2 regions of the Telluria sp. ZB2R32 genome follow, and region 1 is predicted to be linked to the other one. Evidence: predicted binding sites of a transcription regulator. Region 1 holds the regulator's gene; the other holds the start of a gene.

Region 1 (7,918 bases):
TCGCCTCGGCTGCCGACCAGGTCGGCCACCTGAACCTGATCCACCCGGGCCGTATCCAGGTCTTCGGACACCAGGAACTGAATTACTACCACCGCCTCAAATCGAGTTCGCGCAGCCACGTGATCGGCGAACTGATCGGCGGCGGACCGCCGGCGCTGATCATCGCGCAAGGTCTGGAGACCCCGCCCGACATCCTCGCCATCTGCGACGAGCAGAACATCCCGCTGTTCTCGACGCCGCTGCCGGCCGCCCAGGTGATCGACTTCCTGCGGGTCTATCTGTCGAAAAAGCTGGCCCAGCGCGTCATCATGCACGGTGTCTTCATGGACGTGCTCGGTGTCGGCGTGCTGATCACCGGCGACTCCGGCCTCGGTAAAAGCGAGCTTGGCCTGGAACTGATCTCGCGCTCGCACGGCCTGGTCGCCGACGACGCCGTCGAATTCTCGCGCATCGCCCCCAACATGATCGAAGGCCGCTGCCCGCCGCTGCTGCAGAACCTGCTGGAAGTGCGCGGCCTCGGCCTGCTCGACATCAAGGCGATTTTTGGCGAGACCGCCGTGCGCCGCAAGATGCGTCTCAAACTGATCGTGCACCTCGTCAAACGCGGCGTGCTCGACGAAGAGGTCGAGCGCCTGCCCTTCCACTTCCCCACCGAAGAGGTGCTGGGCCTGCCGATCCGCAAGGTCGTCATTCCTGTCGCCGCCGGCCGCAACATCGCCGTGCTGCTCGAAGCCGCGGTGCGCAACACGATCCTGCAGCTGCGCGGGATCGATACGCTGCAGGAGTTCATGGAGCGGCAACGTCAAGCCATGAGCGGAGATTGAGCGGCGATTGAGCGGGGATTGAGACGACAAAGCGGCAGCGCTTGCGGTATCATCGAGCCATGCACATCGTCCTCATTACCGGTATTTCCGGCTCGGGCAAGTCGGTTGCCCTGAATGTCCTGGAAGACGCAGGTTACTACTGCGTCGACAACCTGCCGCCGCCCCTGCTGCCGCAACTGGTCGATTCTGTCGCGACGAGCACGATCAAACTGGCGGTGGCGGTCGACGCCCGCAGCGCCGAATCGCTGGCGGGCTTGCCAGTCACGGTGCGCACGCTCAAGGAAGAAGGGCACCAGGTCAAGGTGCTGTTCCTGACCGCGAGCACCCATTCGCTGGTTGCGCGCTTTTCCGAAACGCGGCGCAGCCACCCGCTGTCGCATACCCTGATGCCGGGCGCGAATCCGGCCGCGCGCCGTACCCTCATCGAATGCATTGCCGAAGAACGCGAACGACTGGGGGCCATCGAGCAGCTCGGCCACGTGATCGATACGTCGGAGGCCTCGGCGAACAAACTGCGCGCCTGGATCAAGGAACTGGCCGAGGTCCAGCATGCGCCGCTGACGCTCTTCTTCGAATCCTTCGCCTTCAAGGTCGGCGTGCCGCTCGACGCCGACTTCGTGTTCGACGTGCGCGCCGTCCCGAATCCATATTACGACCTGGCGTTGCGCCCGCTGAACGGCAAGGACGCCCCCGTGATCGCCTTTCTCGACGCCCAGCCGAGCGCCACCGAGATGCTGCACGATATCTGCAAATTCGTCGAGAAGTGGCTGCCCTCGTTCAAGACCGATAACCGCAGCTACCTGACGGTGGCGGTGGGCTGTACCGGCGGGCAGCATCGCTCGGTGTACATGGCCGAGCGGCTGGCGGCCTATTTCAACGAGAGCGAGCGCGTGGTGGTGAGGCACCGCGAGCAGTCGTAGAGAGTTGTAGGGTGGGCACTTGTGCCCACACGGCTGCACCGGTTAATCAGTGTTGACGGTGACCACGATATGCGGCGTTCTCATACCCTTTGCACGCTTTGCAGTCCGCGGCCGTACGACCGCGTGGGCACAAGTGCCCACCCTACGTTACACCGCGTTTATCAACTCAAGTGACGCAGCGGATGCGCGTGATCCGGCCACACCGGCTCGAAAAAGCGCTCGATCATCTCCGGCGTCACGGCGTCGAGCGTCGGCGGATTCCACTGCGGCGCATTGTCCTTGTCGATCACCAGCGCGCGCACGCCTTCCAGTACTTCGCCGTGCTCGAAATTGCGGCGCACCAGCGACCGCTCCATGCGCAGGCAGTCGGCGACCGACATCGTCGCGCCGCGCACCAGCATCTCGTGCGTCACGCACATCATCAGCGGTGAACGCTGGCGCATCGCGGCGAGCGCCTTTTGCGCGAACGCGTCGTCATCCCCTGCCAGCGAGGCGATGATCGCGGCCACCGAACCGGCGCCGAAGTGCGTGTCAATCGCGGCGCGCTGCGCTTTCAATACGCTCTCCCCGACCTCGCTGGTAAAGCCCGCAGCAAAGGCACGGATCGCCTCGGCCAGCTGCGCCCCCGGCGTCGTCTCGATCAGCGCATGCAATTCACCCAGTTGCGCGCCCGGCACGAACACGTCGGCCAGGCCGACGTACAGCGCATCGGCCGCGCCGATCGTCAACCCCGTCAGGCCCAGATAATTGCCGAGCTGCCCAGGCGCGTGCGACAGGAAATGGCTGCCGCCGACGTCCGGGAACAGGCCGATGTTCACTTCCGGCATGGCCATCTTGGTGCGCTCGGTCACGATGCGCAGGCCGGTCTCCGGACCGCCCTGGGCGATCCCCATGCCGCCGCCCATCACCACGCCGTCCATGATGGACACGTAGGGTTTCGGATAAAAATGGATCAGGTGATTGAGTGCGTATTCTTCGGTAAAAAAGTCTTCCAGCAGCGCGCTGTTGGCGGTCGGGATGGCGTGGCCGGCCTCGTAAAAGAAGCGGATGTCGCCGCCGGCGCACAGGGCTTTTTCGCTGCTGCTGGCAAGTACCACGGCGGATACGGCCGCGTCGTCGCGCCAGGCCAGCAGGATGTCGGCCAGGCGCCGCACCATGGCCAGCGACAGGGAGTTCAGGGCTTTGGGACGGTCGAGCGTGATGATGCCGGTGCCGTTGGCAACGCGGGTCAGGACATGGTCGGTCATGGTCAGCAGGATGATGGGAGAGACATGCATTTTACCCAAGACACGGCAACGCTCCCACATATTGAAAAGGGCGCCGTGCGGCGCCCTCGTTCAGACGGTGCTCGGTGCGCGATCAGATCGCAGCAGCGGCCTCTCCGCCTTCAGGACGGCGCTTGAGCGCCTCGTGACTATGATTCTGCAGCATCGATTTGTACTTCATCACCTGGCGGTCGAGCCTATCCATCAACAGGTCGATCGCGGCATACAGGTCTTGCGCCACACTTTCCACGTGCACCGTCTTGCCCGACAGGCGCAGGTTGATCTCGGCTTTTTGCCTTTTGTCTTTTTCGGTGAGATTGTCGATCGCGAGGATGACATGGGAATCGATCACTTGATCGAAATGGCGGGTGATGCGTTCGAGCTTGTTCTGTACGTATTCACGGATGGCGGGGGTGACATCGAGGTGGTGGCCACTGATGGTGAGATTCATACACACTCCTTTGATAAATGCGCGGCACCGCCTGGCGCTTGGGACGCACGTGGGGGCCGCTGTTACAAGGATTTGCGGAGACTGACGGGAGGTATCTTGAGCGCCTCGCGGTATTTTGCAACCGTGCGGCGCGCAATGACCATGCCTTGTTCACCGAGCATTTCCGCGATCTTGCTATCGGATAATGGGTTCTTTGGGTCCTCTGCTCCTGTCAGCTGCGCAATGAGCGCCCGTATCGCCGTCGACGATGCTTCGCCCCCCGCTTCGGTGGCGACATGGCTTCCGAAGAAATACTTCAGCTCAAACATGCCGTGCGGGGTCAGCATGAATTTCTGAGTTGTTACACGAGAAATGGTGCTCTCGTGCAGACCCAGTGTATCAGCAATCTCGCGAAGCACAAGGGGACGCATGGCAACCGCGCCATGGCTGAAAAAGTTCTTCTGGCGCTCCACAATTGCCTGCGAAACACGCAGGATCGTATCGAAGCGCTGGCGCATGTTCTTGATGAGCCACTTCGCTTCCTGCAGCTGCGCGCTCATCTGCCCCTCGCCCTTGCCGCCCTTGAGCAGGTTGGCATAGACGTTATTCACGCGCAGGCGCGGCATCACGTCGTTGTTCAGCGCGACGCTCCAGCCGGTCGGCGTCTTGCGGACAATAACGTCCGGAACGACGTAATCCGAAGCGCTCGACGCAAACGCCGCGCCGGGGTGCGGATTGCACTGGCGGATCACGGCTTGCGCTTCGCGCAAGTCTTCGTCGTCGCAGTCGAGCGCCTTTTTCAGCTTGTTGAATTCGCGCTGCGCGAACCAGGTCAAGTAGCCCTCGACGATCTTCAGCGCCATGCGCCGCGTTACCAGCGGCACGCCCGGCATGCTGCGGATCTGCAGCGCCAGGCATTCGGCCGCGCTGCGCGCACCGACGCCGACCGGATCGAGGCTTTGCACCAGTGCCAGCGCGCAGCGCAGTTCCTCGATCTCGACCTCGAGTTCTTCGGGTAATCTCGCGTGGATTTCGTCGAGCTGTTCTTCGAGGTAGCCGTTGTCGTCGATGGCGTCGATCACCAGTTCGGCCAGGGCGCGGTCGCGCGCCGTCACGCCGGTCACGCGGATCTGTTCCGTCAGGTGCTCGCGCAGGGTGATGCCGATGGCGCCCAGTTGCGGACGGCCGTCGTCGTCGTTCTCGCTGTTGGACGTGCGCGTGCCCTCTCCCCAGTCGGCATCGGGCTCGCCGCGTTCGACGTCGCCGCCTTCGCCGCCATCGGCCGCGTCCGATGGGGCGGGCGCGTCTTCACCGTTCGGCGCCGGCGCCTCGGGCGCCTGCGCCGGAGCGTCGTTGATGGCGCCGTCGGCCAGCAGGCGCACCGAGTGGTCGAGCGGATCGTCGAGCCGTTCGAGCAAGGGATTGTCGGACAGGATCTGCTCGATTTCCTGGTGCAGTTCGAGCGTGGACAGCTGCAGCAGGCGGATCGACTGCTGCAGCTGCGGCGTGAGCGCCAGGTGCTGCGAGGTCCGGAGTTGCAGGGATTGTTTCATGGCGCTGTGTGTTCGCTGTGCTGTTCTTACATGCGGAAGTGTTCGCCCAGGTAGACGCGCCGTACCGACTCGTCGGCGATGATGTCGTCGGGGCGTCCCGACGCCAGCACGGCGCCCTGGTTGATGATGTAGGCGCGGTCGCAGATGCCGAGCGTCTCGCGCACGTTGTGGTCGGTGATCAGGACGCCGATGCCGCGCTCCTTCAGGAAGCGCACGATGCGCTGGATCTCGATCACCGCGATCGGGTCGACGCCGGCAAACGGTTCGTCGAGCAGCACGAAGCGCGGATTGGTCGCCAGGGCGCGCGCGATCTCGACGCGCCGCCGTTCGCCGCCCGACAGCGACAGCGCCGGGTTTTCGCGCAGCTTCTCGATCTGCAGTTCGGCCAGCAGGGAATCCAGGCGGTCGTTGATCGCAGCTTTGGTGAGCGACTTGCCGTTCTCGTCGTGCTGCAGTTCGAGCACGGCGCGGATATTGTCTTCCACCGTCAGCTTGCGAAATACCGAGGCTTCCTGCGGCAGGTACGACAGGCCCATCACCGCGCGGCGGTGAATCGGCAGGCTCGAAATGTCGGCGCCGTTGATCTCGATGGTGCCGGCGTCGGACGGCACCAGGCCGACGATCATGTAGAACGAGGTGGTCTTGCCGGCGCCGTTCGGGCCGAGCAGGCCGACGACTTCGCCGCAACCCACCTGGAGCGAAACGTCGCGCACGACCAGGCGCTTGCCGTAGCTTTTCTGCAGTCCCCGGACGACGAGGGTGCTGCGGCTGTCAGGTGCATCTTTCATTATTTCTTTCCTGCTGCCGGCGCCGCCGGGGTGGAACCAGCCGCTGCCGGTGCGGCGCCTGCCGCCGGTGCGCGGCGTGGTGCGATGATCAGGGTGCCGCGTCCGCCGCCCACCTTGCTTTCGCCACTGGCGTCGTTGCGCACGGTCGCCACTTCGCGGCGGCTGTCGTAGGCGATGTAGGCGCCATCGAGTTCGTTGGTCAGGCGGCCGTTTTCGAGCTGGCGCACGATCGCTTTCGAGAACAGTTTCACTACTTCCTGGCGCTCGTCGTATTCGATGCGTTCGCCCTGTCCTTCCATCCACAGGTCGGGGCCGCCGTCGCGCTTCTGGCGGAAGGTGGCGACCCGGCCCGGACCCGAAGTCAGGGTCACGCTCATGTAACCTTCAGGGGTTTCCTTGACCAGCGCCCGGTCCGATTTTAAAGTCAGCGTGCCGCGCGTGAGGATCACGTTGCCGGTCAGGATGCGCGTCTGCGTGACTTCATCGACATCGAGCGAATCGAAATTGATGACGGCCTGCTTGAGCGAGTCCGCGCGTTCGGCATGGGCCGGCGCCAGCGACAGCAGCGAAACGAAGGCGGCGGCAATCATGTTGTGAATGCTTTTTTTCATAGATGCTCGTTCCTGTTATTGGTTGGGTGCGCGCGCCGGGCGCGGCGGATAGACGATCTGGCCGCGCCCGCCGAGGTGCAGCTTCTGGGTCGGGTTCTCCGCCACCAGGCCGACCCCGTGCGCCGTGGCGGCGCCCAGCGTCATCTGGACCGGACGGCTGGTCTTGACGATCTCGTCGTCGACCAGCACGGTCAGCGCCTCGGTGCGCGCCTGCAGCGCTTCGCTGTTGGGCGTGGCCGGGCGCTTGAGGTCGACGTTGCCGATCAGTTCGACGCGGTTTTCGCCATGGTAGACCTGGCCGCGGTCGGCGTGCATGGTCATGCGCGGACGTTCCGGCGCCATGCTCTCGACGACCGGGCGAGTCACTTCCGAGACGTCGTTGTCGGGATGGTGCGCCAGGCGCGCGCCGGACATGACGTAGCGCGGTACGCCGTTTTCCGTCATGCGCACGAAACTGAAGTTCTCGACGATGTAGTCGGGTTCGTTCAGGTTGTTGGCCACACCCGGCCCGTCGTCGGAATCGAAGGCCTGCAACAGCCAGAAGCTGCCGAAGGCGAAGAACACCGCCGTCAGCATCAGCGCCAGCGTACGCCAGCGGTGCGCGGTGCGTTTGTTCACGTAGGTCGCCATTCGTTTATTTCACTCATGCGAACTCATTTGAAATACGGGGCCAAGGCCTGCTCGTAGGTACCCTGGGCACGCATCACCAGGTCGCACACTTCGCGCACCGCACCGCGCCCGCCGCCGGCTTTGGTGACGTAATGCGCGCGGTGCTGCACTTCCGGATGCCCGCTCGGCACCGTAACGGCAAAGCCGACTTTACTCAAGAGCGGCATGTCGATCACGTCGTCGCCGATGTAGCCGCACTGCTCGGCCGTGAGGTTCAGCTGCGCCAGCAGTTCGGCAAACGCGATGCGCTTGTCGTGGAAACCCTGCCAGACATGGGTGATGCCCAGGTCCTTTGCACGCGCGAGCACGATCGGCGATTTGCGCGCGCTGATGATGGCGGTTTCGACGCCGGTCTTTTGCAGCAGCTGGATGCCGAGGCCGTCGAGGACGTTAAAAGTCTTGGTGATCTCGCCGTCCGGGCCATAGGTCAGGCTGCCGTCGGTGAGGATGCCGTCGACGTCGAAGATCATGACCTTGATGCGCGCGGCGCGTTCGACGTGGGCCAGCGGAGTAAGGGAGTCAGCCATCAGATCACCTTTGCCCGGGTCAGGTCATGGATGTGCAGGGCGCCGACCAGCACGCCGTTCTCGTCGATCACCAGCATCTGGTTGATGCGGAATTCTTCCATGATCGCCACCGCATCGACCGCCAGCTGCTCGGGGTGCACGGTGCGCGCGCCGACGTGCATGACGTCGCGGATGGTCAGATTCGAAAAGTCCTGCACGCGTTCGATCAGGCGGCGCAAGTCGCCGTCGGTGAACACGCCGAGCGGCTTGAAGGCCGGGTCGACCACGGCGGTCATGCCCATGCCCTTCTGGCTGATCTCCAGCAGCGCGCGCGTCATTGGCGTGTCCGGGC
Region 2 (7,918 bases), on a different contig from region 1:
CAGCGGCGCCTCGGGCGCGACCAGGCCCTCGGCTACCAGCTCCTGCCAGAACGCCGCCGGGATCGTCATCTCCATCAGCGTGGCATTGCGGCGCAGGTGCTGCGGGCTGCTGGCGCCGGGGATGGTCGCCGACACCACCGGGTGCGCCGCGCCGAACTGCAGTGCGGCGGCGGCCAGGTCGACGCCGTGGCGCGCCGCCACCTGGCGCAGGCGTTCGCGCTGCTGGTGCTTTTCCTGGCTGGCGGGCGCGTAGTCGTAATGGTCGCCGCCGGCCAGGAAGCCCGAGTTGAACGGCCCGCCCAGCACCACGCTGGCGCCGCGCCCGGCGCACAGGGGGAACAGTTCGGCCAGCGCCGTCGTCTCCATCAGCGTGTAGCGTCCGGCAAGCAGGAACACGTCGGGGTCGGAAGCCTCCAGTGCGCGCAGGCAGGGCTCGATGGTGTTGACGCCCATGCCCCAGCCCTTGATGACGCCTTGCTCGCGCAATTTGACCAGTCCCTCGAAGGCGCCGCCGGGGCCGGCGGCGATGCGCATGTAGCGCTCGTAATCGTCGCGGCCGAAGGCGTCGGGCGACAGGTCGTGCACGTAGACGATGTCGACGTGGCCGAGGGCGAGCCGCTGCAGGCTGTCCTCGACCGCACGGCGCGCGCCGTCGCTCGTGTAGTCGATCACGCGCCGGAACGGCAGCGCCGAGACGAAGGGCGCCGCGATTTCGCCGACCGGATCGGGCACCAGCAGGCGCCCGACCTTGGTCGAGAGCGTGTAGCTGTCGCGCGCGCGGCGGCGCAGCGCCTGCCCGAAGCGGTGTTCGGACAGGCCGGCGCCGTAGTGCGGCGCGGTGTCGAAGTAGCGGATGCCGGCATCCCAGGCGGCGTCGACCGTGGTGTGCGCCGCTTCGTCGCTGGTGGTCTTGTACATGTCGCCGAGGCCGGTGCCGCCAAGGCCCAGGCGCGTGATCGGTCGGTAACGCTGGTTCACGATGCGTCCTTTTTTGTCATGGAAGAGCGTCCATGATGCCCGCGGCAGTGGTGGGGCGGGCGCACGCTTGCTTTGACGAAAAAAAAGGCGCTGTCACCGTTCGCTATGGATGAGGATTGAACTGCTGAGCTGCCTGGCGGTCGAACCCGTATCGCCAACGATATGGATCTGCCATGAAAGCGCCAGGGTTCAAGAAGTGGTTTGCGGCATTGCCGACACTGAATCAGCCGCAGCGACTACGGGTACTCGATGCCTTGCGGCCGGCAGCCGGATTGCAGCAACTGCTCGCACTGATCGAACAATTGCGCGGACCCGGGCGCCGCTGCCCGCATTGCCGCTGTCCCGGCTGGCACCGCCATGGCCACGCGAACGGCCTGCAGCGCTATCGCTGCCGCGGGTGCCGGCGCACCTTCAACGACCTCACCGGCACGCCGCTGGCACGGCTGAGGTTGCGCGCCAAATGGCTCGATTACCTCGATGCGCTGCGCGCGTCGCGCCCGGTGCGCGCAGCGGCAGAGCAAACGGAGGTGCACCGCAATACCGCATTCAGATGGCGCCACCGGTTTCTCGACCGGGTCAAGGACGACCGGCCGGTGTGCCTGAACGGCATCGTCGAGGCCGACGAAATGTTTCTACGCGAGTCGCAGAAGGGATCGCGCAAGCTCGACCGGGCGCCGCGCAAGCGTGGCGGCGAGGCGGCAGAGCGCGGCATCTCGCGCGAACTCGACTGCATCCTGGTGGCGCGCGACCGCAGCGGCCAGACCATCGACGCCGTGACCGGGCGCGGCGCCTTGTGCAAGGCGCAACTCGAGCACCACTTGCTGCCCCACCTCGACCGGCAAGTGCTATTGGTTACCGACGCGCATGCGGCCTACCGCGCGTTTGCGCGTGCGCACGGCATTGCGCACCAGGCCGTCAACCTGCGCGCCGGCGAACGCGTCCGCCGCGAGGCCGCGGGCGCCATTCACGTGCAGAACGTGAATGCCTGGCATCGCCGCTTTCGCGAATGGCTGGCGCGGTTTCACGGGGTCGCGTCGCGTTATCTGCCGAATTACCTGGGCTGGCGCCGCGCGCTCGATGGTGGAAAGGTCACTTCCGCCGATCAATTGCTGCGTCTGACCATCGGCCCCATCAACAGCGAACGGTGACAGCGCCAAAAAAAACCGGGATGCGGCCGCATCCCGGTTCCGGTCTTGCCTCTGCGGCGCTTAGAAACGGAAGGCGACGCCGGCCAGCACGCGGGTCACGTCGCTCTCCGGCTTCTGCACTTCCACGCGGCCATGCACGACCGGCGTGAAGGTATAGCCCAGGCCGAGGCCGTACAGGGCATGCGAATCGTGTTCCTTGGCGCTGAAGCCGGCCACGCTGGCTTCGGCTTCCAGACGGTTGTAGCCGAGGCGGCCGTACACGTCGAAGCCATTCGACAGTGGCAGGCTGCCGATCAGCGACAGGTCGATCTGGTCGAGCGTCAGGTCGGTGCGCACGCCGGCGTAACGCACTTCGGTATCGGCCAGGCGGTGGTAGCCGCCTTCGATGGCAACGCCGGGAGTGAACTTGTAGCCGAAGAAGACGCCATAGCTGCCTTCGCGGTCTGCGCCCTTGATCTTGGTCGAGCCGGCGTCGATACCGGCGTAGAACGGCATCTGCTGCTGGGCGAGTGCGGCGGAGGAAGCGGCGAAGGCAGCGACTGCGACGGCCGCGGCGGCGATTTTCTTGAACATGACTGGGCTCTCTCTGTAGTGATACCGATGGTGGATGAGGGAGGCCGACAGCGGAAGCGTCGGCCGGCGCGGATTATCGCACGCTTTCCAGAACGACATCTTGACGCGGGGTTCGGGTGTGGCGCGGCGCCGACAGCGGCTTGAAAGAGTGGCCCGGAGGCGAAAAAAAGCCCGGCGCCGCGCATGCGCGCAAGGCCGGGCCGGTGCTTCAGGTCGACAGCTTAGTGTGCAGCGGCTTTCGCGGCGCGGCGGCGGCGGCCGTAGCCCATCGCCAGGGCGCCGACGCCCAGCAGCAGGGCGCTTGCCGGTTCCGGCACGTCGGTGCCTGGGCCCGGATCGACCGGCACTTCGACGTCGGGTTCGAAGGCGATGGTGATGGTGCCGAAGTTCCAGCGGCCATCCGGATCCACAGCGCCGTCGTCAAAGTCGTCATAGAACTCGACGCGCAGGATGCCGTCGGCGCCGACGTTGAACGACAGGCCTTCGTCGGCCAGGATCGTGCTCGCGTCGTACTGCGCCGTGCCTGCGAACGCATCTTCGAAGCCTGGGGTGAACAGCACGCCGTCAGTGACGCCCGAGTCGGTGATCGCAAACGCGATTTCCGACAGCCAGCTTGGGCTGAAGGCAGTCACGTTGACCGAATAGCTGACGTTGGTGATGGTGGCGTTCGCGCCGACGTTGTACTCGTACACGGTATTACGCGAGTCGCCGAATTCGCCGATGCTCTGGACGCCGGCGACATTGATGACGACTGGCGCAGCGAATACAGAGGTGCAGGCAAGGAACGACAGGCTGGCAAGCATTTTGGACATCGATTTCAGCGTCATGAAAATCTCCGGTTAGTGTGGACCCTACTATGAGCAACAAGCGTGCCAAGTTGTAAGTGTTATCCTACGTCATTGATTCCAATAAGAAAAATTGATATGCCTCAATACGAGTTGTAACTGTATGTAAGATTTATCGACAGAATCAGTCGGTATTCAAATGGAATACTTGGTATTGATTGCAGTACCTGAAACGAACAAAGGCGCCAGCGGCGCCTTTGCGATACGTGGTACGACGAGTGCGTCAGATGTGCAGTGCGTGTCCGAGCGCGCGCAGCGCCGCTTCCTGCACCGCTTCGCCCAGCGTCGGATGCGCGTGGATAGTGCCGCCGACGTCTTCCAGGCGCGCGCCCAGTTCGATCGAGTGGCTGAACGCCGTCGACAGTTCCGACACGCCGCGTCCGACCGCCTGCCAGCCGAGGATCAGGTGGTTGTCGCGCCGCGCCACCACGCGCACGAAACCGTCGGTCGACTCGATCGTCATTGCGCGCCCGTTCGCCGCGAACGGGAAGTTGGCGCTGATGGCGTCGATGCCGGCGGCGTCCGCCTCGCTCGGCACCATGCCGACCACGACCACTTCCGGATCGGTGAAGCAGACCGCCGGCATGGCGGCCGGCTGGAAGTGGCGCCGTTTGCCGGAGATAATCTCGGCCACCATCTCACCCTGGGCCATCGCCCGGTGCGCCAGCATCGGTTCGCCGGCCAGGTCGCCGATCGCCCAGACGTTGCGCATCGAGGTGCGGCACTGGTCGTCGATTTTCACTGCGCGCCCATTCATGTCGAGCTGCAGCGATTCGAGGCCCCAGCCGCCGGCGCGCGGACGGCGGCCGACCGCCACCAGCACGCGGTCGGCCGACAGGACGATCTCTTCGCCATTGGCTTCCTTGACGCGCACGCCGTCGCCGGCGGCGTTCAGGCCGAGCACCGAGGAACCGAGGCGCAGGTCGATGCCGAGGCGCTTCAACGCTGCGCCGACCGGCTTGGTCAGTTCGGCGTCATAGGCCGGCAGGATGCGATCCGCCGCTTCGATCACCGTGACTTCGGCGCCCAGCTTGCGGTAGGCCGTGCCCAGTTCCAGGCCGATGTAGCCGGCGCCGACCACCACCAGCTGCTTGGGGATGGTTTGCGGCGACAGCGCCTCGGTCGAGGACACCACCATGCCGCCGAAGGGCATGAAGGGCAGTTCCACCGCTTCCGAGCCGGCCGCGAGCAGCAGGTGTTCGCAGCGGATGCGCTGCAGCGCGCCGTCCGCGCCTTTGACTTCGACCGTCTTGCCGTCGAGGATGCGGGCGAAGCCGTTGATGACCTGGACGTCGTTCTTCTTCAGCAGCGCGCCGACGCCGCCGGTCAGCCGCTTGACGATGCCGTCCTTCCAGCCGACCGTGCGGGTGACGTCGATCGAGGGCGCGGCGGCCGAGATGCCGAGCGCCGAGCCGCTGGCGTAGTGGTTCGCCTTCTCGAATTCCTCGGCCGCGTGGATCAGGGCTTTGGAAGGGATGCAGCCGATGTTCAGGCAGGTGCCGCCCAGCTGGCCGGCCTCGACCAGGATGGTCGGGATGCCGAGCTGGCCGGCGCGGATGGCGGCGACATAGCCGCCGGGGCCGCCGCCGATGACGAGCAAAGTAGTTGTCAGTTGGTTCATCGGCTTACTCCACGAACAGGGTTGCCGGGCACTCGAGGTAGCCGCGGATGGTCTGGATGAATTCGGCCGCGACCATGCCGTCGATCACGCGATGGTCGAACGAGGACGACAGGTTCATGGTCTTGCGTGCCACCATGGCGCCATTCAGGATGACCGGCTTGTCGATGATGCGGTTGACGCCGACGATCGCCACTTCCGGCCGGTTGATGACCGGTGTGGTGACGATGCCGCCCAGCGCGCCCAGGCTGGTGATGGTGATGGTCGAGCCGCTGAGCTCTTCGCGCAGCGCCTTGCCGCTGCGCGCGGCTTCGGCCAGGCGCGCCACCTCGGCGGCGGCCGACCACGGATCGCGCGCTTCGGCATTCTTCACCACCGGCACCATCAGCCCGGCGTCGGTCTGGGCGGCGATGCCCAGGTGGACCGGGTTGTAGGTGGTGACGATGTTCGCCTCGTCGTCGAAACGGGCGTTCACCGACGGGTACTTGCGGATCGCCAGCACCACGGCGCGCATGATCAGCGGCAGCAGCGTCAGTTTCGGACGCTGGCCGGCGTAGCGGCTATTCAGCTGCACGCGCAGCGCTTCGAGTTCGGTGACGTCGATTTCCTCGACATAGGTGAAATGCGGGATGCGGCGCTTGGCTTCCGCCATTTTCTCGGCGATCTTGCGGCGCATGCCGATCAGCGGCATCGCCTGTTCGCCCTCCAGCACCGCATAGCGGCGGTCGCCCTCGGCGGCTTTCTGCTGGCCGCGCGAGACGTGGGCGTCGAGGTCGGCATGGCTGATGCGCCCGGCCGGGCCGGAGCCGGTCACGTATTGCAGCTCGATGCCCATGTCCCAGGCGCGCTGGCGCACGGCGGGCGCGGCCAGCGGCTTTTCGCCGGGCGCGCGGCCGTGGTGGGCCGGGGCCGCGGCATAGGCTTGCGCGGCGTGCGACGGTTGCGCCGGCGCGGCCTTGGCGGGCGCGGGCGCCGCTGCGGTCTGCGCGCTGGTCACGCTCGTGACCACCGTTTCCGGCTGCGCCACCGTGATCGGGATGAACTCGTCGACCGTGCCGCCGCCACCGGCGCGCGCTGCCGTGGTGCCGGCGCTTTCCGCTGCGGCCACGGCTTCGTTGCGTACTGCCTGCGCCGGCGTCTTGGCGTCGACCTTGAAGTTACCTGCGCCTTCGACTTCGAGGCGGATTAGTTCCGCGCCCACGGCCATCGCTTCGCCCAGCTTGCCGCCCAGCGAAGTGACGGTGCCGTTCACCGGCGAGGGAATCTCGACGGTGGCCTTGTCGGTCATGACGTCGGCCAGCACCTGGTCTTCCTTGACCGTGTCGCCCGGCTTGACGTGCCAGGCCACGACCTCGACTTCGGCGATGCCTTCGCCCAGGTCCGGCATCTTGATGACATGAATACCCATTTACTTCGCCTCCATCGCACGTTTGAACGCGGCGCCGACACGGTCGGGCCCCGGGAAATACGCCCATTCCTGCGCGTGCGGATACGGGGTGTCCCATCCGGCGACGCGCTCGATCGGCGCTTCCAGGTGATAGAAGCAATGTTCCTGCACGAGCGACGCGAGTTCCGCGCCGAAACCGCTGGTGCGCGTCGCTTCATGCACGACGACGCAGCGGCCGGTCTTTTTCACCGATTCGACGATGGTGTCGAGGTCGAGCGGCCACAGGGTGCGCAGGTCGATGATCTCGGCGTCGATGCCGGTTTCCAGCGCCGCCGCTTCCGAGACCCAGACCATGGTGCCGTAGGTGATCACGGTGAGGTCGGCGCCGGGGCGGAAGATCGCGGCCTTGTCCAGCGGGACCGTGTAATAGCCTTCCGGGACCTGGCCCATCGGGTGCTTGCCCCAGGACGTGACCGGACGGTCGTGGTGGCCGTCGAAGGGGCCGTTGTACAGGCGCTTCGGTTCCAGGAAGATCACCGGATCGTCGTTCTCGATCGAGGCGATGAGCAGACCTTTCGCGTCGTAGGGGTTCGACGGCATCACGGTGCGCAGGCCGCAGACGTGGGTGAACATCGCTTCCGGGCTCTGGCTGTGGGTCTGGCCGCCATAGATGCCGCCGCCGCAGGGCATGCGGATCGTCAGCGGGGCGGTGAAGTCGCCGGCCGAGCGGTAGCGCAGGCGCGCCGCTTCGGAGACGATCTGGTCGGACGCCGGATAGAAGTAATCGGCGAACTGGATCTCGATCACCGGACGCAGGCCATACGCGCCCATGCCGACCGCGGTACCGACGATGCCGCCTTCGGAAATCGGCGCGTCGAACACGCGGCTCTTGCCGTACTTCGTTTGCAGGCCGTCGGTGGCGCGGAACACGCCGCCGAAATAGCCGACGTCCTGGCCATAGACGACGACATTGTCGTCGCGGCCCAGCATGACGTCCATGGCCGAGCGCAGCGCCTGGATCATCGTCATCTGGGTCATTGTCGTACCCTCGGCCGGGTCTTTCCCCGCCGGGTTTGCATCGTTCTCGTCGCGCGCCATCTCACACTCCCAATTGTTGACGTTGGCGGCGCAGGTGCTCGGGCATGTCTTTATAGACATCCTCGAACATCGACGCCGCGCTCGGGACGCGGCCGTCGGCCAGCGTGCCGTATTGTTCCGCTTCGCGTTGCGCGGCCAGGACTTCGGCTTCCAGGTCGCCCTGGACGCGCGCATGCTCGTCGTCGGACCAGGCACCGATCTTGGTCAGGTGCTGGCGCAGGCGCGCGATCGGGTCGCCCAGCGGGAAGCGGGTCCAGTCGTCGGCCGGGCG

The links. The regulator sigma-54, encoded in region 1, starts transcription at its own class of promoters, with help from an activator protein. The targets are predictions, from matches to a motif close to TGGCANGNAANCTGCTTT.
Region 2: a site for sigma-54 is predicted at 3,557-3,574, ahead of AC56LG_RS22250 (PEP-CTERM sorting domain-containing protein). Genes of this name have one in related genera too.

Annotation. Positions count from the first base shown of each region.
Region 1 covers NZ_JCASIG010000007.1:202,970-210,887, forward strand. The annotation lists gene hprK (HPr(Ser) kinase/phosphatase) at 1-824, shown strand, start outside; gene rapZ (RNase adapter RapZ) at 884-1,744, shown strand; gene AC56LG_RS20335 (enoyl-CoA hydratase/isomerase family protein) at 1,906-2,991, opposite strand; gene hpf (ribosome hibernation-promoting factor, HPF/YfiA family) at 3,104-3,460, opposite strand; gene AC56LG_RS20345 (RNA polymerase factor sigma-54) at 3,523-4,992, opposite strand; gene lptB (LPS export ABC transporter ATP-binding protein) at 5,019-5,780, opposite strand; gene lptA (lipopolysaccharide transport periplasmic protein LptA) at 5,780-6,391, opposite strand; gene lptC (LPS export ABC transporter periplasmic protein LptC) at 6,407-7,009, opposite strand; gene AC56LG_RS20365 (KdsC family phosphatase) at 7,045-7,587, opposite strand; gene AC56LG_RS20370 (KpsF/GutQ family sugar-phosphate isomerase) at 7,587-7,918, opposite strand, start outside.
Region 2 covers NZ_JCASIG010000009.1:66,197-74,114, forward strand. The annotation lists gene AC56LG_RS22235 (aldo/keto reductase) at 1-981, opposite strand, end outside; gene AC56LG_RS22240 (IS1595 family transposase) at 1,152-2,126, shown strand; gene AC56LG_RS22245 (porin family protein) at 2,187-2,699, opposite strand; gene AC56LG_RS22250 (PEP-CTERM sorting domain-containing protein) at 2,921-3,526, opposite strand; gene lpdA (dihydrolipoyl dehydrogenase) at 3,768-5,165, opposite strand; gene AC56LG_RS22260 (dihydrolipoamide acetyltransferase family protein) at 5,170-6,570, opposite strand; gene AC56LG_RS22265 (alpha-ketoacid dehydrogenase subunit beta) at 6,571-7,578, opposite strand; gene AC56LG_RS22270 (3-methyl-2-oxobutanoate dehydrogenase (2-methylpropanoyl-transferring) subunit alpha) at 7,649-7,918, opposite strand, start outside.